Regions from separate parts of the Paenibacillus sp. FSL R10-2748 genome, predicted to be linked through region 4. Evidence: riboswitches for the same ligand, from Rfam matches in the RefSeq annotation. Region 4 holds a riboswitch; each other region holds the start of a gene.
What was found. A riboswitch is a leader RNA that binds a small molecule or an ion and turns the genes downstream of it on or off. The one in region 4 is predicted to bind cobalamin.

Region 1 (4,928 bases), 250 kb from region 4:
AAAGGAGGATGTACCTGCATGAGACAGTTCACAACCAGACAAATCGTGCTGCTTGGTGTATTGATGGAGGTCGCTATTACCCTTATACATGCTCCGGCGCAGGCAGCAGATTACGCGAATCAACATGCCTACTGGACATGTGTAATTGCAGCTATCGTGCTATGCTTGCCGATTTGGGCCATGTTGAGACTCAAGCGGCGTTTTCCTGATCAGGACCTGATGCAGGCCATGGTGAGCTCTCACCCTGTGCTAGGACGTATGCTGCTTGCAGTCTACCTTATTTTATTTCTGATCATTTTTGCACGGGATTTGAGAGTTATCACGGATTTGGTGGAGGTTGTACTTTTGCCGCTGACTCCGATTGTTGTCGTATCTCTTATTTTGCTTTTGACTCTGGCGTTTATGGCCAAAGGCGGAATAAGCACCATCGTGAATATGACCGAGATTTTTGTACCTTTGTTGATTCTGACGCTGCTGACCATGCCGCTTTTTTTCGGGCGTAATATGGATTTTTCGGTACTGAGACCCTATTTACATCCGGAAGTAGATGGAGTGATCAAGGGCAGCTGGCGCATGCTGGGATATATGGCCGATATCATGATGGTTCCCTTTGTGATTTCTGGGAAGAGCTATAATGGGCGTAGTGCGTGGTATGGGCATTTGCTCGGAACCGCATTTCTGACCATGCTGATGTTGCTGTCGGAGTTGGTTATTGGTGTTCCTATCTTGTCCCGGCTATTTTATCCATCCTATGAACTAGTGCGTCAATTGCAGCTAACGGACTTTCTGGATCGGTTCGACTTGTTCGTGGCAGCACTGACTGTACCGACCTTTCTTACGAAGATTGGGGTTGACCTGTACGTTACCAGTTTGGCAGTAAAGCGTATGTTTGCCCATGCATGGGGAAGTCTGATGGTTTGGCCCGTAGGTTTGTTGGGTTACGTCTGTTCGTTTATGCTGTTCTCCAACATCGTGCAAATTTATGATTTCAGCCGGGAGTGGACCGCGGTGATGATCATTTTTTTTGTTATCATGCCCTTGTTGCTATGGATGTTGCTCCGACCCAAATCTAAAGGGAGAGGCGGAGATGATAAGGCATCTAACGGAGAGCGGGATAGCAGTAGTCAGAAAGAAAGCCAGCATGGAGGCAGAACAGGACACGACCACTTATAAGATTACTGTATTTATCGGAAAAGTAATTCTTATTTGTCTTTTACCCCTCTGATTGTATACTTGGTAGAAAGAAATACGACTTCTACAAGGGAGGCAACAGAATGGCACAACGCATGGCAGGTAAGAGAGTCGCTCTTGCTGGTCCCCGTAAAGCAGAAGAAATGGCGCTGCTAGTTGTGAAGATGGGGGGTGAGCCAGTACAGCGCCCGGCCCAGGGCACCGTTTTTTTGGATGATATCGAGCTGCGCAACGCTGTTGTATCGTGGGTGAAGCACCCTCCGGACTGGTACATCTTCACGACAGGTATGGGGCTGGATGCCTTGTTCGATATGGCAGAGGATATGGGCGTGGCCGAGCAGATTATGGAGTTGCTGCAATCCTCCAACATTGCAGCGCGGGGCTACAAGACGGTCAATGGACTCAAAAAGCGTGGCTTTACGCCAGCAGTACGAGACGAGGACGGAAGTTTGATCGGATTGACAGGAGCTTTCGCCCCATACGATCTGAAGGGGAAGGAAGTACTGTTGCAACTGCATGGCGATCCAGCTCCACGGTTGGTAAAGTGGCTGGACGAGCAGGGGGCAGTGACCCGCCAGGTACTTCCTTATAAGCATATCCCACCTGAGGAAGCAAAATTGCAGGCGTTACTGGAGGATGTTATCCATCGTAATGTTGATGCTGTTACGTTTACAAGTGGTCCGCAAATCCGATTTTTGGCCCAATATGCCAGAGAGCAAAATCGAATCGAGGAGTTACTGGAAGCTTTTCGTGAGGATGTGATTGCTGTATCCGTAGGGAAGGTGACTGCACAGTCCATTGTGGAAGAAGGGATTGACCGAGTCGTGTTTCCAACCGAAGAGCGCATGGGCGCGATGATGGTGGAGCTGGGTAAATATTTTGAACATAACGATTCGGTGCATGGCTGTGGTCTGAAGATCGTGAATGGTCATTGAAATGAGATAGAAATTATAAATGCAGTATGCTAAAAAATGAACTTATATTTTGGGATACAGAGTAAAATAAAGATAAGGGCCTACGAGGTCTTTATCTTTTTTTGTTGGACATGCATCGACAAAGATTTTTGTTATAGCGAAAATGTTTATCTAATATAATGAATAAGTTTCGATGCATGATACTTAGGACAGGAGCTGAGACGTTAATGAATTCTATTTGCGTATTTGCCGGGTCCAGACCTGGACATTCATCGGTATATGTTGAGGCTGCAGGCAAGCTGGGGGAAGCCATGGCTCGCCATCATATCCGTCTGATCTATGGTGGCTCTAGCAGGGGGCTGATGGGAGAGGTGGCGGATGGAATGCTGGCGGGTGACGGTCAGGTCACTGGCATTATGCCCACCCTATTATTTGATGCAGAGATCATTCATCGGGGAGTTACCGAATTTATTGAGGTAGCAAGCATGCATGAGCGTAAAGCGGCAATGAGCGAGATGGCCGATGCGTTTATCGCTCTTCCGGGTGGCTTGGGAACCTTCGAGGAGCTATTCGAGGTATTGTGCTGGGCGCAAATCGGGATTCATCGCAAGCCCATTGGGCTGTTGAATGTGAATGGATATTTTGACCCGTTAGTAGAAATGGTGCGTCATAGCGTGCAAGAAGGGTTTACCGGGGCCGAGCACCCAGCGTTATTAAGTATCTCTGCGGACCCGGACGAATTGCTACATATGTTAAAAAATAAAGCAGAGAACTTGAAATAAAGCGTTTTTCGTGCTTGCACAACTGATTGAGGCAAGGTTATGATAAGACCCATAATCAAATAGCGGACAGACAAGGTGCCTTTGCGGTTGAGCAAAGGGTAACAGGGAATCGGGTGCAAATCCCGAGCGGTCCCGCCACTGTAAGGAAGAGGATTTTTTAAAATGGTCACTCGTGAAAAACGGGGAAGACGAAAGAATCCGTTGATGCCAAGCCAGGAGACCTACCTTGATCTGTATGCACCGTTAACCTTCGCGGAGAGGATGGGTGTACGAAATCAGGAAATCAGGCACACGTTGCTTTTTCCATGTTGGCTAGAGGTTTGCGTGGATTTGAACGTGCAGCAGCGTTTGAAGCGTAAACAGTCAGATGGAAAACAACGGCAGGCTGGAGGAAGACAAATAGTGTCTTCTTACGCTGTTTGTTCGTCTGATGAGAGATGCGTACATAGAAACCCCATCCGGGCAGGATGGGGTTTTTTCGAGTTACACGATGTGCATAAATCATTGAAATAGATAGCATAGCTGCCCTGAAAAGGATGAATAGGAGGAGCACGATGAGCCCATTAGGAAAATTGCTGGTGATTGGATTTGGACCAGGAGATATGGAACATATCACAAAACGGGCGCTGGATGCGCTGGCCGAAAGTGAGGTCATTATCGGCTACAATACCTACGTTGATTTGATCCGTCCGTTGTTGAACGGACAGGAGATTGTACGCACAGGAATGACAGAGGAAGTGAGCCGTGCACAGGAGGCGGTTCGCCAAGCAGAGATGGGCAAGAAGGTAGCTGTCATTTCCAGTGGAGATGCGGGAGTCTATGGTATGGCAGGGCTGGTGTATGAGGTGCTGATGCAAAAAGGCTGGCGACGCGAGGACGGGGTTGAGGTAGAAGTCGTACCGGGGATCTCGGCTATTCAGTCCTGTGCATCACTGTTGGGGGCGCCAGTTATGCATGATGCGTGCACGATCAGTCTGAGTGATCATCTGACCCCATGGGAAACGATTGTGAAGCGCGTAGAAGCAGCGGCTTCGGCCGATTTTGTGATTGCATTATACAACCCGCGCAGTGGTCGGCGTACCCGCCAGATTGTGGAGACGCAGTCCATTTTGCTGCGTTACCGCGATCCGCAAACTCCAGTCGGGTTGGTGAAAAGTGCTTATCGTGAACGTCAGCAAGTTATTGTAACGACGCTGGAAGATATGCTGAACCATGACATTGGGATGCTGACGACTGTAATCATCGGCAATTCCTCGACGACAGTGTATGACGGCTTGATCGTGACTCCGCGCGGATATCAGCGCAAATACACATTAGATGCGACCGAGCAGGCACTCAAGCCGCACCAGCGTCTCCGCACGGAAGCGGAGCCGTGGTCGCTGGGCGCACAAGAGGATACACCGCAGGCAAGCGCAGCCCCGACTACGCCCGCTGGACCCTCCGCGAGCGGCGCTGCGGTTGCGACGCAGGCACGCCCGCAAGCGATGGCTGCCGTGCAGGCAACGAATGCTGTGCAAACCGGCGCAGCCCCGGCATCGCTGGCGGCAGAGGCACTAAGCCGCCTCGCTGTCGGCGGCAAGCTGCCTGGCGCAGCCAACGCTCGCTGGAGCGGGCAAGCGCCTACCGCCGAGAGCACCGCCGGAACGTCAGCGGTGGCCGGAGCGGGGGCTACGGCTGGAATGGCGACAGGCGGCTTTGGCAAGCCTGCGCTGTTTGAGGTGGGCGTTTCCCCGGGTGTGGGAAACAAGAAGTTCACCGCTCGTCAGATGGCGCTGCTCGCCGAGGTAGCGGGTGATGACGGCGAGCTGGAATACACGCCAGATCATCAGATCGTGCTGCGCGTGCCGTGTGCAGACCCCGAGGAACTGGTCGGACGGCTGCGGGATGAACGATTCATTGTCATGCCGATTGGCGATGTGTTTAAGGTGAAGGCGTGCGACTTCTGTAATATGGAGAAGGATGACGCTGTACCTGTGGCTGAGCATCTACAGGTTGTACTTGGCGGATTACAGGCACCCAAGGAAACGAGTATTGCATTGAA
Region 2 (4,928 bases), on a different contig from region 4:
CTGCCTAGCCAGTCCTGATGAGGAAAACGTCCCATTTCTACGACTTCCCTGACGGTGTATCCCACTGGAGGAAGCCCTTCCTGTTGGAGTACGGCTATGAGTCGGGAAAGCTCTTTTCTGCTGTAGCTACCGACCTTTTTGCCATAGATATGAACGTTTCCCGAAGTTGGCTGATCTACACCGGAAAGCAAATGCAGCAAGGTGGATTTTCCACTGCCGTTCGGACCAATTATCCCCCACCAAGTTCCTTCGTCGACGCTCCAGCTTATATTCTTTAACGCATGGAACTCTCCATAGGCACGTGTTAGACCCGCTACCTCTAACGCCCGATCATGTACCTTCTGTGATTCACTTTGTTCTGTCACAGCATTTCCCCCCTGCGCAGCTTCTTGTTCCGGTACAGGAGATATGCGAAGAACGGTGCCCCAACAAAGGCCGTCATCACGCCCAGAGGAATTTCCGTGGGGGCTAACAACGTGCGAGCCGCCGTATCTGCCCAAGCCATAAAAATAGCTCCACCGAGCGCAGATAATGGAACAATCATCCGGTAATCAGGCCCTGTCACCAGACGAATGATATGCGGTACAACGAGTCCCACAAAGCCAATCACTCCACATACCGAGACAGCGGCTGCTGTCAGCAGCGTGGAAATGATCAGAACAGATAGCTTCGTCGCATCTACATGAACTCCCATGTGAGCCGCCTGACGTTCACCCAAAGCCAAAATATTCAGCACACGTGCCCGGTTCCATAGAAATACCAGTCCTATGACCACATAAGGTAAAAGGATTCCTGTATATGACCAACCGCGCAGACTAAGACTTCCCATCGTCCAGTACAATATTTCATTGACCGTCTCCTTCGACATGGCTGTCAGAAAGGAAACAACCGCCCCCAGAAAGGATTGCATCACCACACCCGACAAAATGAGACTTTGTGTCGGGATTTTTCTACCTTCCCGTGCCAACGTCAGCACCATCCACAGCGTCAGCATTCCGGTCGTAAATGCCACTAACGGCAGCGTCCATATGCCAACAAATGAAAATTGAAGGCCCCAATAAATCAGTACTGCCGCTCCTACCGAAGCCCCCGAGGATACCCCCAGTGTATACGGATCAGCCAAAGGATTACGCAGCACACCCTGAAATCCGGCTCCCGCCAGCGCCAGCGCTGCCCCTACCAACATTCCCAGTAACACTCGTGGCAATCTGACCTTCAAAATAATCTGCTCTGAGGATGTATTCCAATCCGGTGTAAACGTATCGCCTAACCACGGAAGGTGGTTAACCAGAATGCCCGTGACCTGGCTGACCGGAAGCTTGGCCGAGCCGATGCCAAGACAGAGCAGCAGCGTCAGTAACAGCAGGACAAGACCTGTTCCTCCAAAGCCGATCAGTTTACGGTTCATTTGAAAATTTCAGGATACACGCCCTTGGCCACTTCCTTGAGACCTTCCGTTACACGTGGACCCGGACGACTGATCAAATTATCATCCACGGCAAACACCCGGTTGTGGCGAACAGCCGATATTTGATCCCATCCACTGCGAGCTTTAATGATTTCACCGAGCGTTTGACCAGTTTTGTCGTCCTTGACACTTTTGCTGTACAAAATCACGTCAGGGTTCGCAGCAATAATATTTTCCTCACTAATTTGGTACCACCCCTTCTGCGTGGCGCCTACATTTTCGCCGCCCGCCAACGTAATCAGCTCGTCCATAAACTCGCCTTTACCAACTGTCCAGCCTGGTGAAAACTCGACGTATACCCGCAGCTTCTGACCTTTACCGATATTTTTAATTCCTTCTTTCACTTCAGCTACATCTGCTCTCATCTTGTCAGTCACCGCTCTCGCTTCTTTCTGATGATCGGTGATTTTCCCATACAATTCGATGTTAGCCATGACATCTTCAACTGTCTTCGGTTCCGTTTTAAAAATCATAATTCCCATGTCGCGCAGCTTGGTCGTAGCCTGTTCACTAAGTGATATCCCTGCAAAAACGACTTCCGGGTTAGCAGCAATGATCGCCTCTTCGTTCGGTTTCATAATACCGCCCACTTTAGGCTTTTTCGTAGCTGCTTCCGGGTAATCAGAGTAGTCGGAGACGCCAACAATTTCCTTATCCAGCCCGATGGCGAACAGCGCCTCGGTTTCTGCCGGGGAGACGGAAACGATTTTATCCGGCGCTTTTTTGAATGTAAATTCCTGTCCTGTTGTATCCTTAACCGTGAGTGGGTAAACTGTTTTGCCCGGAGGCTCTTGTGCGGTTACGGTCTTTCCTGGCTGCTGTGAAGAAGTCTGATTCTCTTTATTTTCAGCATTTTTCCCATTAGCGCCACATGCACTCAGCACAACTGCCAAAATCAGAACCAATAGACCTGTTGTCCAAACCTTTATTTTTTTTCCTGCCATGATTTGCACCCCTTCATAAAAAAAATCGTTAAGAGCGTTACTTGAGCATCATCAGATATCTTCTAAATCCAGCCTTCTTTTCCTATCAAAAAACCCCCGCATCCTCATATCAGGACACAGGGGTCACGTTAGCGCAGATCGTGCGCAGGCGGCAGCTTCTTTCCGCATGGACAGTCACTGCGAACACGTCATCCTTTCCTCGAAGGATTATGGTGACAGGCGGACGGGCAGGTATCCTGACTTATGGTAAGATGCATGTCCTGAAATTCTTTCATATGCTTAGTAGCACATAAAGCAGGACTAACGGGCATGTTTCCATTTACAGTGGCGGGACCGCGCCGGACTCACACCGACTTCCCTTTTAACAGCGCAGGCAAGGGAAACCATAGTTTCATCACGCTGCGCCGACCTCGTCTGCTGGATATTTGATAAGTGGTAGTCAAGCCGTTCTTTTACTTGATGATTATAGGTTAAAAAGAGGCGGCTTACAACCCAAACAGCCTCTTTATCCGCAGGTGTCTAACCTAATGAGGAAGCATTTCTGCTATGTAATTGTGCCGTCCTGCCAGCCTCAATTGAATCCTAAATGCTTCTCCCGGCCTCGGATTCAGACTCCAAAAATCATGACCCGGTATCAGCATGCAAGCCAACTGACGAATTACGCCACCATGCGTAACGACCAAAACAGAGAGCGGCGCAGCAGTCAAACCCATGGGTTGAACTTCCATAGCAACACGCCATTCATACAGAGAGTCAAGAAATTTCCGTAGACGATTCACAAAATCTGTCCAAGACTCTCCTCCAGGAGGGGTTATCCGTTGTGGCTCATCAATCCAAGCGCGATACAAAGACACATCCTTGAGCATGTCATACGTTTTTCCATCCCACTCGCCAAAATGAAGCTCTCGCAGACGTGGTTCCATCATAGGAGACATAGTAGATAGGGAATCTCCAGACGTCAATTCTGATTCTGGCACAATGATCTGCAAGGTCTGGCGACATCGCATTAAATCGCTGCAATAGATTCGAGCAAAGGACTGCCCTTGCAATTTTTCTTGCAAAGGCTTTAATTCCTGCTCTGCTCCCGGTAGCAAACCTAAGTCGGAGTGTCCCAGATATCGACGTTCCTTGTTCCATAAGGTTGTGCCGTGACGAACTAACACGAGTTCCATGTCCCAATGCAGATCTTCTTTAGCATCATACGGCACCTTATCCTCCTGTGAGTTCGGACTTTGTGCGTATTCTACTCTCCTTTTTGCTGCTATATCTTGTTTCAAGAAATGTCACTTCCTGCTCGATCATTATTCAGTGTGTCACTCCTCACCGCACCCATCCCAAGGCAAAACAACCTGCGGCTCCTAACAAACACAATCCTACAAACATACTGGACACGGCGAACATCAGCTGGATCGTATGCCGTATATCTTTCGACTCTAGCGGTCGTATCCAATCGCCCATGTATGCACGAAAGGAGCGCACGCCATGATACACATTATAGCCTCCAAGACGAATCCCCAGTGCACCAGCAACAGCCGATTCCGGGAAGCCACTGTTCGGGCTTGGGTGCAGACGAGCGTCTCGCTTGACTGTGCGCCAGCTTCTTGCAGCATCTCGCTTGTACATCCACGCCGCTACCACAAGCATTGCCGCTGTCAGGCGTGCCGGAATGTAGTTAGCGACATCATCCAGACGTGCTGAAGCCCAGCCTAAATGCAGATACTTTTCATTTTTATAGCCAACCATGGAATCGAGCGTATTCACAGCACGATAAGCCAGCGCCAAGGGTGCTCCCCCGATCAGGGCATAAAAAAGCGGGGAAATAATCGCGTCCACGATATTTTCAGCGACCGTTTCAACCGTACCGCGTACAATCTCAGGCTCATCAAGCTGTTGCGTATCCCGCCCAACTATCATGCCCAGCTCCCGCCGTGCCGCAGCCAGGTCATCCGCCTGCAACGCTCGGTATACTGCCATTCCTGCGTCCTTTAGTCCTTTGGAAGCAATCGTGGTCGCAATCAGCACCATTTCTACGCCGACAGACAACCACGGATGGATCCAGGCAAGCAAGTGCAATAGCGCCCAGGCGAGCGTAAAGGAGCCTCCCGCCACAATGAGTGGAAGCAGTATACCCGCACGTTTCAACCCCCGGTCACTTCGGGCCTGGCGGCGAATCACTTTTTCCAATGCTGAAATGGCATGTCCCATACCGATGACTGGATGCGGCAACCACCTCGGGTCACCGATCAGCCTGTCCAAAAGATAGGCTGCCAGGATAATCAAGCTAACTGTCACGCCGCTGCTCCTCCTCCAGCACTTCACCCAATACAGACAGCAGCCTGTCGTTGGCTTCTGCATCCTTGACCGCAATTCGAAAATGGCTCGTCGTCAGTCCCGGATACATAGCACAGCTACGTATAAGAATTCCGCGTTGTCCAAGCGCCTGCTGAATCGCCGATGCGCTCCACGTACCCGGCGCCCTTGCCAGCACGTAATTGGCTTCGCCGGGAACGACACCG
Region 3 (4,928 bases), 220 kb from region 4:
CACTTCACTGAATTACGGAATGTGCACGTCTGCTGAAGGACGGCTTGTTACTCAATCGCTGCTGGAGGCCACTATTCGCGGCTTGGGCAGCGGGGAAACTCCTATTTTTCCGCAGCATATTTTCCAATGCAAAGAGGGAATCAACCAGGCAGAAGGCGACATCAATTATGATTTGTTCTTACGGGCAGTAGAATGCTCTAGCAGACGGATGTATCCCAATTTTGTGAATGTGGATGCCACCTTCAACTTGCCTTTTTACCGTGCTGATGACCCGGATACCATTATAGCGACAATGGGTTGCCGTACCCGCACCATTTCTGACCGTTTCGGTAGAAACCGGCAGAGTGGCAAGGGAAATCTCTCCTTCAATACCATTAATCTGGTGCGGCTTGGCATTGAGTATGGTATTTGCACAGGCAAACGCCTGACACCTGACCGTGATCGCTTTGATGCGAGACTGGAAGAAGTTATGCGCATTGCGGTGGATGGCCTAATCCATCGCTATCAAATCCAGACCAGCCAACCGGCCAAAGCCTCGGACTTTATGATGCGCGAAGGGGTATGGGAAGGTGGAGAACAACTGGCGCCAGATGATAAGGTGGGAAGCGTACTAAAGCACGGTACGCTTTCGATCGGGTTCATCGGGCTGGCTGAGTGCATGAAGGCACTATACGGGAAACACCACGGGGAGGATGATTTCGTATACCGCGAGGCACAGCGAATCATCACTTCCATGCGCGTGTATTGCGATCGAATGAGTGAATATCACAATTTAAATATTACATTGTTCGCTACGCCTGCCGAAGGTCTGTCGGGCAAGTTCACATTGCTGGATCAACGTGATTTCGGGATTATCCCTGAGGTAAATGATCGAGAATATTACACGAATTCTTTTCATATTCCCGTGTATTATACGCTCCCGGCTGCTCGTAAAATCAGCTTGGAAGCTCCGTTCCATAACCTCTGCAACGCTGGTGCGATTTCATACATCGAGCTGGATGGTAACGCGCGGAATAACCCGGATGCGTTTCTTAAAATTGTTCAGTACGCGCTGCATCAGAACATCGGCTATTTCTCTATCAACCACCCGGTGGATCGTTGTACGGAATGTGGTTATGAAGGGATTATCGGGACAAGCTGCCCCCAATGCGGCACAGATGAGGAGCATACACACTTTCAGCGCTTACGTCGGGTAACCGGATATCTGACAGGAGATTATACCGTTCGCTTTAATGCTGCAAAACAGGCAGAAGTTCGAGACCGGGTGAAACATAAGTGAATTTGTGTGGCTACATTCCGGAATCTCTGAACGAAGGATACGGCCTGCGCACTGTCGTGTTTATTAGCGGTTGCCGTCATGCCTGTCCCGGATGCTTTAATCCAGCGTCGTGGAGCTTCCGTGCAGGTGAGCCATTTACACCCCAACGACAACAGGAAGTCATTCGTGACATCATGGATAATCCGTTGTTGGACGGACTGACTCTCTGCGGGGGAGATCCGTTTTTCTCAGCAGCAGAATGCTCGCAATTTGTGCGTGACTTCCGCGAGGCCTGTCCCGACCGAACCGTGTGGGCTTATACTGGCTTTGTCTATGAAGATTTACTCACAGATCAGGAGCGACAGGAGCTAGCGCTTTTGTGCGATGTGATTGTGGATGGTCGTTTTGTAGAACAGCAAAAGGACCTGACCCTTCCCTTCCGGGGCAGTCGCAACCAGCGTCTGGTAGATGTAAAAGCCAGCATTCAGGCAGGCTATACCGTTTCATTGGCTTAACGCGAAGTTTACCCGGCAAGATGCTATATATCTAAGACAAGTCCCCATCATGGGTAAGGCTTGTCTTTTTTTATATAGCTAACTGTTTCCATTGGAGTTTCTATTGCGCATCCTGTAAGTTTCACTTATGATGGTGAACAAGTATACGAGTGCATAATTATTCGTCATACCTTAACCGCATAGCTTGGAGATAGGTGTCTGTTCTATTCAGATCAGGCTTAAAAGGGAAGCCGGTGCAAATCCGGCACGGTCCCGCCACTGTAAACGGGGAACTTTCAGCTGTTCATATATCCACTGGTCCACAGACCGGGAAGGAATGCTGAGAGTCATGATCCGTAAGTCAGGAGACCTGCCTATTTTAACAACATCGCAAGTACCTACGGAAGATAGGGAGGTGTTAAGAGCAGTCGCCGTATTTTTGATTTTTTAATCACGGAGGCATTCTTTCCCCTACTTATTTTTAACTCTGGGGGAAGAATGCCTTTTTTGGTACGTAAAAATAAAACAGCTACCCACTAGGAGGAAAAGTACATGTCCATTATTGAATGGCCTGAATTGTCCGGCTTGATTAGCAGTAATCTGGGATATCCGCGTATCGGCGAAAACCGGGAATGGAAGAAAGCACTGGAACGCTTCTGGAACGGCAGCATTAACGAAAGCGAACTGCAGACGGAGATGAAAAGATTACGGTTGGAGCATCTGAGCAAGCAGCGTGACAAGGGGATTGATCGCATTCCTGTCGGAGACTTCTCCTATTACGATCACATGCTGGATACATCTGTAATGTTCGGTCTGGTACCCGAACGGTTCAACCATCGTCCCGCAGGTCCGGTTCCTCTGGCCGTGTATTTTGGGATCGCTCGTGGACAGAAGGGAGCAACCGCCAGTGAAATGACCAAATGGATGAATACCAATTATCACTACATCGTTCCTGAATTGGCAAACGCAGTCCCGGTGTTCACTGAAAATAAACCCTTACAGGCTTATCGTGAAGCAAAACAAGAACTAGGCATTGATGGGAAACCGGTCCTCATCGGCCCCTATTCATTCGTTACCTTATCCAAAGGCTATGATCGTAAGGATTTGGCCACCATCGTACGAAGCTTCCTGCCACTGTACACCCGTATCCTGTCTGAACTAGCGGCAGAAGGCGTTCAGTGGGTCCAAATCGATGAACCTGTCCTAACCACCTCATTCCCGGCAGAGGATTTGGACATTATTCAGGAAGTCTATGAAGCTTTGACTCAAGCTGCGCCCTCCTTGAATATAATGCTGCAAACCTACTTTGGCAGCCTGGACCATTATGAGCGTCTGTCCGCACTTCCGGTACAGGGATTGGGTCTTGATTTTGTGTATGATGATGGCGAAAATCTTCAGCATATATTGCAGCATGGCTTCCCTAAAGGAAAAACGCTGGGCGCTGGGGTTATTGACGGGCGCAATATATGGCGAAGCGACCTGAACGCTGTGGCTGCCCTGCTGGGTCAGTTAGCAGAACAAACCACTGCCGCACAGCTTATCGTACAGCCATCATGCAGTCTGCTGCATGTGCCAGTCAGTCTGGAGGCAGAGCACAAGCTGGACAAGGAGCTGGTGCAAGCGCTGGCCTTTGCCGATGAAAAGCTGGAGGAAATCGCCGTCCTGACGGCTGCACTTGGCAAACACGATCCTTCCGCACTCACCAAGCTTGAGCAAAGTGCGGATGCGGTAGCCCGTTTCAACAACTCAGCGGCACGCGTACAGACAGCCGCCGATCTGGCCGACCTGCTGGCAAAAGAGCCTCTGTCACGCAGCGTTCCTTTCGCCGAGCGTCGTGAGATTCAACAAAATAAGCTGAAGTTGCCTCCACTGCCTACGACGACCATTGGTAGCTTCCCGCAAACCGCCGAGATCCGCAAGGCCCGCCTGCACTATCGCAAAGGAGAATGGTCAGCCGAGCAATACCGGGCGTTCATCCAACAGCAAATTAAGGAATGGATTGATATTCAAGAGGACATTGGCATTGACGTGCTTGTTCATGGAGAATTTGAGCGGACCGATATGGTTGAATTTTTTGGCGAAAAGCTGAACGGCTTTGCTTTTACGCAAAACGGATGGGTGCAGTCCTACGGCTCCCGCTGTGTCAAACCGCCGATTATATACGGAGACGTTTCCTTTGATCAGCCCATGACCGTGGAAGAAACGGCATTCGCCCAATCGTTAACTTCCAAGCCTGTTAAGGGAATGCTTACAGGCCCTGTGACCATTTTGAACTGGTCTTTTGAACGTAACGATATTCCTCGTAGTCAAGTTGCTTTACAGTTGGCTCTGGCATTACGGGCAGAGGTAGAGGCACTGGAACAAGCGGGCATCGGCATGATTCAGGTCGATGAGCCTGCAATTCGTGAAGGGCTTCCACTGAAAAAAGAACAACAGCAAGCCTATCTGGACTGGGCGGTTCAAGCCTTCCTTGTGACCACGGCCACCGTTGAACCTGAGACCCAAATCCATACGCACATGTGCTATTCCGAATTTCAGCATATGATTCAGTCCATCTCCGATATGGATGCCGACGTCATATCTATTGAAACTTCGCGAAGTCACGGAGAACTGATCGTCAGCTTTGAAGATCAGGTATACGACAAGGGCATCGGTCTGGGCGTGTACGATATCCACAGTCCGCGCATCCCCGATGTATCTGAAATGCTAAGCATGATCCAGCGTGCTCTGCGCGTACTGCCATCAGATTTGTTCTGGGTTAATCCGGACTGTGGTCTGAAAACCCGCACCAAGGAGGAATCTATCGCCGCCTTGCGACTAATGGTACAAGCGGCTCAAGCAGCCCGGGCTGCATTGGCTGTATCCAACTAATCTTTTTATCGTATCGAATCGCACCATCATTTCACCATATCCTATTCCCCTTTCCGGCCCTTTTTGGTAAAAGCCGGGAAGGGGGATTTATTCTAGGTCATATAATGTATAAACGCCTTGAATATGCTCCATTTTCATCTGCTTCATATGTACGCCTAAGCCATGTTCTCGATCCCAGGAGCAACTAAAATTCAAATACAGTTCATCCTTTGCCGATGAGTCGGAAATCAGTATAGACATAAGTTGTATTCGATCCAGCAATTGTTCCGGCCGCTCCACATAAGGCGCATATTCATCTGGGTCCT
Region 4 (4,928 bases):
AATCGCGAAACGTTATTTTTGCTGCGGGCGGTATCATGGTTGTTCTTGGTTTGCTTCCTAAGCTGGCTGCCTTAACGACAGTGATTCCTAACGCTGTGCTGGGCGGGGCGATGATCGTCATGTTCGGCTCGGTCGCTGCATCAGGCATGTCTATTTTGTCAGAAGTGGATCTACGGAAAGAAAGCAATCTGCTGATCGCAGCATGCAGCATTGCCGTGGGCCTAGGCTCTGCCGTTCTGCCGCAAATGTTCGACCAGCTGCCGAGCTTTGCTAAAATGCTGTTGCAAAATGGTATCGTTTCGGGTTCGATTACAGCGATTGTCTTGAACATCGTTTTGACAAGAAAACAGGGCGAATCGGTCAAAGGCGTGACGGTTCAGGAGGTTCCACAGAAGGTTTGATGATTAGGGATAAATAAACCCTTGCCGTCTGGGGACATATAGATATTGACCCTGTCCGACTGTGCAGTGGCGCTAAAGTTAGCTCTTAAGTTGATTTATTTACTAGAGGAATTTGCTAGAGTAGTGGGCGAGGCAGTGGTATAATTTACCTTATGGATTTTGAATAGTGGTGGATGTTTTCGGACCACGGTGCAGCTTCCCGAAAGGGGGTGAAGCCGATGGTCAACCTTGTGTCGTGCTACGATGTGTTGCGTTGGATGGTTACGTTACTAAGCCTGGTGTTTAGTATTCGTAAACTTTATCGCTGGCTACGTCGAAAATTTCGGAACAAGCGAAAACCCACCGCGTAATTAGGTTGGCCCCTAACGGTGGGTTTCGTTTGCATTAACATTTAGTTATGCAGCGCGCCGTGGTGGTGATCCACAGCCTTTCAAGTCCTAAGAGTCTTTGCCGTTGGCGCGGCGAAGACTCTTTTTAGTATACGGACACGATGATTATCTATATACCTAATTTTAGCACGTTCATTTCGTGCACGCAATGAATAGACATCACCTTCATTCTCGCCACATCGTTCAAATTTAAATTATTGTGCAGCATTTATTGACAAGCCTGTGACAACAAAATAAGATCGTAATGGAAAGAAATAAAGGAAGAAAACAGGTGTGAGCCGGACGACTCTATGTACGGGGTTTTGTTGAGACCATGTGGATAGTTGTTGAGCGTGTTCACTTAAAAGGGAAGTTCGGTTGATTCCGACACGGGCCCGCCACTGTATACAGGCATCAGCAGGATACTGCTGGAGCTTTCAGAACAGCCACTGGAACTGTGAAGAACCGGGAAGGCCTGAAAGATGCGCCTGGAGTCAGGAGACCTGCCTGTTTTGACATCACTGTCAGACCCACGGGATGCTGGGGAGGTGGTTAGGCGTGCTGCATACGGAATGTCTGAAACCGATCTGATCCCTTCTATGTTTTTGGAGTTGGCTTCGAGGTGAGTTTTGACATTTTATAATGAAAGCATTTCTGACTGCTGATCAAGTGGTCCGGAATGCTTTTTTCGCGTTTTGCGTTAGGTTTATATGATTTTACAAGATAGAGGGGGATTCTTTGAATGATTAGCAATCGTAGTAGGCGTTCATGGTTGATATGTACAGGGGTGATGCTATTTCTGGCAGTTATGGCTCTTTCGGGATGTACCAGCAATAAGACGTCGGATAGCTCCGGCAAGGGTGAAAACGCGTCAGCACAACAAACAGCGACAGGTAAAAAGCTGATAATGGCGTATACATGGAAACCGTCAGGCGTTGACCCGCACGGAGATAATAGCTGGGATGTGATGCGATCCGGTGCAGGTGAGACACTGGTACGTTTGAATGAAAAGCTGGAGCCTGTGGCTTGGCTGGCAAAGGAGTGGAAGCAGGATAGTCCTACAGTTTGGACGTTCAGCTTGCAGGATAAAGTCACTTTTCATGATGGAAAGAGTATGGATGCAGCAGGTGTAAAAGCGTCTTTGCTGCGCTCTATCGAGAAAAGCCATCTGGCGAAGGATTTACTGAATGTGAAGTCCATTGATGTAAGCGGCCCGCTGGCTTTGAAAATCACGACAAACCAGCCGAACGCGGCGCTGGTGTCCAATCTAGCTGATCCATCGACGATTGTACTGGATGTGGCATCGATGAAAGATGAGCAGAGCTACCCAGCGATGACAGGCGCCTTTAAAATCAAAGCATTCAACAAGGACCAATCCTTGGTCGTAGAGCGTTATGACGGATATTGGGGCGAGAAGGCACGACTGGCTGAAGCGACGATGAAGTTCATTACGGATGGGAATTCGCGCCTGATGGCGCTGCAATCCGGCGAGGTGGACGTGGCGACGGATATTCCAGTTGATAACGCAGAGGTACTGAAAAAGAACGACAAGCTACAAGTGCTGTCGGCTCCCTCCTTGCGCACCCATATGATCGTGTACAATATGGAATCGCCAGTATTCAAGGATGCGGCGAACCGTAAGGTGGTGGACAGCCTGATTCCGCGCACATCGATTGTGAGCGCCGTCATGAGGGGCTTCGGTACGGAAGCAAGCAGTCCGTTCCCGAGCATTCTTCCCTTCGGTAAAGTTGAGCGTAAAGCGCTGGATGGAACGGCAGAGCAGCTGTTGACGAAGGATGGCTGGCAGAAGGACGCTCAAGGGACATGGACTAAGCAAGGCAAGCCGTTCGAGGTTACGCTGCTGACTTTCCCTCAGCGTCCAGAGCTCTCTGTTATGGCTGAGGTCATCCAAAGCCAATTGCTGAAAGAGGGAATCCAGGTCAAGATTCGCAAGGTGGAAAATATCGACGAGGCGTTGACCAAAAACGATTGGGATTTTGCAATGTACAGCATGCTTACTGCTCATACAGGAGAGCCGCAATATTTTATGGACATGTTTTATTCTTCGAAAAGTGAAGCCAATGTAAGCCGGTATAGTTCCAAACCGCTAGAGAGTATTCTTAACAGCTTGAAGCTGGCGAAGGATACAGCGCAGCGTAATGCTGTGACACTACAAGCGCTGGATATCATCAATGCGGATTTGCCACAGTCGTTCATTGTGCATCCTGATAATGTGTTTGGTGTGAAAAAAGGGGTGGAGGGTTTTACACCCCATCCGATCGAGTATTACTACATTACAGCGCAATCTGATATTACGGAATAACGAGCTGCGTATCCTATGATTCGTTTTATACTGGAACGTGTGGCGCAGCTGCTCATCATTGTATTCGTTGTATCCACGCTGACTTTTGTACTGATGCGGCTCGCTCCTGGTGACCCTGCTACTATTTTGCTCACCGCGCATAATGTCCCTGCCTCTGAGGAGGCGTTGACGACGCTACGGCAGGAACTGGGCTTAAACGAGCCGCTTCATATTCAATATGTGAACTGGCTGCGAGATGTGTTCACGGGGCATTGGGGCACCTCGTATGTATCCAAGGAATCCGTGCTAGCCGAACTATGGAACAGACTGCCTGCTACTGTGGAGCTAGCTGCTGCGGGCTTTGCCGTCATGACGGTGCTTACGCTGGGGCTGGGACTGGCTGCCTCGCTAAAAATCAGCGGCCCACTGGATCGTCTGGGCAGGCTGTTTGCCCTGCTGGGATCGTCGATTCCCTCTTTTTGGCTTGGTTTTCTGTTGATCTATCTATTCTCCGTTCGCTTGGGCTGGCTCCCATCCATGGGAAGGGAGGACTGGACACATCTAGTGCTCCCAGCGCTGACTCTTGGCGCAGGTTTGGGAGCGGTGCAAGCCCGTGTACTGCGCGCTCAAATGCTGGAGCTGGGTGACCGGAATTTTGTGAAAGCAGCGAAGGCTCGAGGCTTTTCACGTATGCATATCCTGTTTTTTGAGATATTTAAGCATGCGGTTTTGCCTATGATTACACTGCTAGGTACCAATCTATCATTTATGTTGGCAGGTAATGTCATCGTCGAGACCATTTTTTCATGGCCGGGGTTAGGCAAGTATTTTATAGATGCGATTACCCAGCGAGATTATCCTGTGATTCAGGGGTATGTTATTTTTGCCGTATTTTTAATTGTAGGTGTTCAGTGTTTGGTGGATTTGGTCCAGACGGCGATAGATCCGAGGCTACGTTTGCGTTAAGGGGGAAGCTGAAAATGAAAAAGATACGGCTTTCCTTTCAAGGGAGCTTGCTGGCAGGAGGCGTACTTTTTGGTCTGATCGTGCTGCTTGGGTTATTGGCTACATGGGTCGCTCCTCATGATCCTCTTCAAGTGGATCTTTTGAACCGTCTGGCACCACCCAGTCGGAAATATCCTTTCGGTACGGATCATCTGGGTCGGGATGTGTTGTCACGGCTAATTTACGGGATTCGGACGAGCGTGCTAATCGCATGTGCAATTACTGTAGCTACGCTGTGCTTCAGTCTACCTATAGGGTTGCTCATTGGTTATGTGCGCGGACGCGTGGATCAGCTGATTATGCGGGGAATCGACGGCGTATTGGCTTTTCCTGATATTATTTTAACGGTGGCAATTGTGGGCATTTTGGGCCCGGGTTTTGTTAACATGACCCTTGCGATTATTGCGGTACGGTGGGCGGGCTATGTCCGGTATATCCGTAGTCTGGTTCAAAAAGCCTGTCAGGAGGACTACGTTCGGTATGCCCGTTTATCCGGCAATTCACACGTACGTATACTGAGACGTTATGTATTGCCACAAACGTTGCCGCAGTTGTTGGTTTATGCGGTATGGGATATCGGACGCGTGGTGCTGATGATCGCGGGGCTATCCTTTCTTGGACTGGGTGTACAGCCGCCCAAGCCAGAGTGGGGCGTGATGCTGCATGATGCAACCTCATATTTTCAGGTGGCTCCGCATGTCATGATTTTCCCGGGCTTGGCGATTATGCTATTCGCACTTGCCTGCCAGCTTTTGGGCGACCGCTTTTCGGAAAAGGGGGCGGCCAAATAGTGGGAGATCAAATAGCCCTTGGGGGCAAGGATACGATAGAACAAGTGGCAGGGCGAAAACC

Region 1: linked by a shared signal. The riboswitch ahead of cobJ (precorrin-3B C(17)-methyltransferase) and the one ahead of NSS66_RS10850 (ABC transporter substrate-binding protein) in region 4 are both predicted to bind cobalamin.
Region 2: linked by a shared signal. The riboswitch ahead of NSS66_RS04475 (ABC transporter substrate-binding protein) and the one ahead of NSS66_RS10850 (ABC transporter substrate-binding protein) in region 4 are both predicted to bind cobalamin.
Region 3: linked by a shared signal. The riboswitch ahead of metE (5-methyltetrahydropteroyltriglutamate--homocysteine S-methyltransferase) and the one ahead of NSS66_RS10850 (ABC transporter substrate-binding protein) in region 4 are both predicted to bind cobalamin.

What each region holds. Positions count from the first base shown of each region.
Region 1 is NZ_JBBOTK010000003.1:446,777-451,704, forward strand. Features, by position in the region: gene NSS66_RS11960 (GerAB/ArcD/ProY family transporter) at 19-1,173, shown strand; gene NSS66_RS11965 (uroporphyrinogen-III synthase) at 1,275-2,126, shown strand; gene NSS66_RS11970 (LOG family protein) at 2,333-2,887, shown strand; cobalamin riboswitch at 2,945-3,130, shown strand; gene cobJ (precorrin-3B C(17)-methyltransferase) at 3,442-4,928, shown strand, end outside.
Region 2 is NZ_JBBOTK010000001.1:939,939-944,866, forward strand. Features, by position in the region: gene NSS66_RS04465 (ABC transporter ATP-binding protein) at 1-365, opposite strand, end outside; gene NSS66_RS04470 (FecCD family ABC transporter permease) at 362-1,408, opposite strand; gene NSS66_RS04475 (ABC transporter substrate-binding protein) at 1,405-2,412, opposite strand; cobalamin riboswitch at 2,622-2,815, opposite strand; gene NSS66_RS04480 (histidine phosphatase family protein) at 2,937-3,689, opposite strand; gene cbiB (adenosylcobinamide-phosphate synthase CbiB) at 3,733-4,704, opposite strand; gene cobD (threonine-phosphate decarboxylase CobD) at 4,694-4,928, opposite strand, start outside.
Region 3 is NZ_JBBOTK010000003.1:418,766-423,693, reverse strand. Features, by position in the region: gene NSS66_RS11850 (anaerobic ribonucleoside triphosphate reductase) at 1-1,279, shown strand, start outside; gene nrdG (anaerobic ribonucleoside-triphosphate reductase activating protein) at 1,276-1,773, shown strand; cobalamin riboswitch at 1,949-2,144, shown strand; gene metE (5-methyltetrahydropteroyltriglutamate--homocysteine S-methyltransferase) at 2,305-4,623, shown strand; gene NSS66_RS11835 (DUF6985 domain-containing protein) at 4,711-4,928, opposite strand, start outside.
Region 4 is NZ_JBBOTK010000003.1:195,794-200,721, forward strand. Features, by position in the region: gene NSS66_RS10840 (nucleobase:cation symporter-2 family protein) at 1-401, shown strand, start outside; cobalamin riboswitch at 1,091-1,294, shown strand; gene NSS66_RS10845 (hypothetical protein) at 1,252-1,395, shown strand; gene NSS66_RS10850 (ABC transporter substrate-binding protein) at 1,512-3,092, shown strand; gene nikB (nickel ABC transporter permease) at 3,108-4,037, shown strand; gene NSS66_RS10860 (ABC transporter permease) at 4,052-4,867, shown strand; gene NSS66_RS10865 (ATP-binding cassette domain-containing protein) at 4,867-4,928, shown strand, end outside.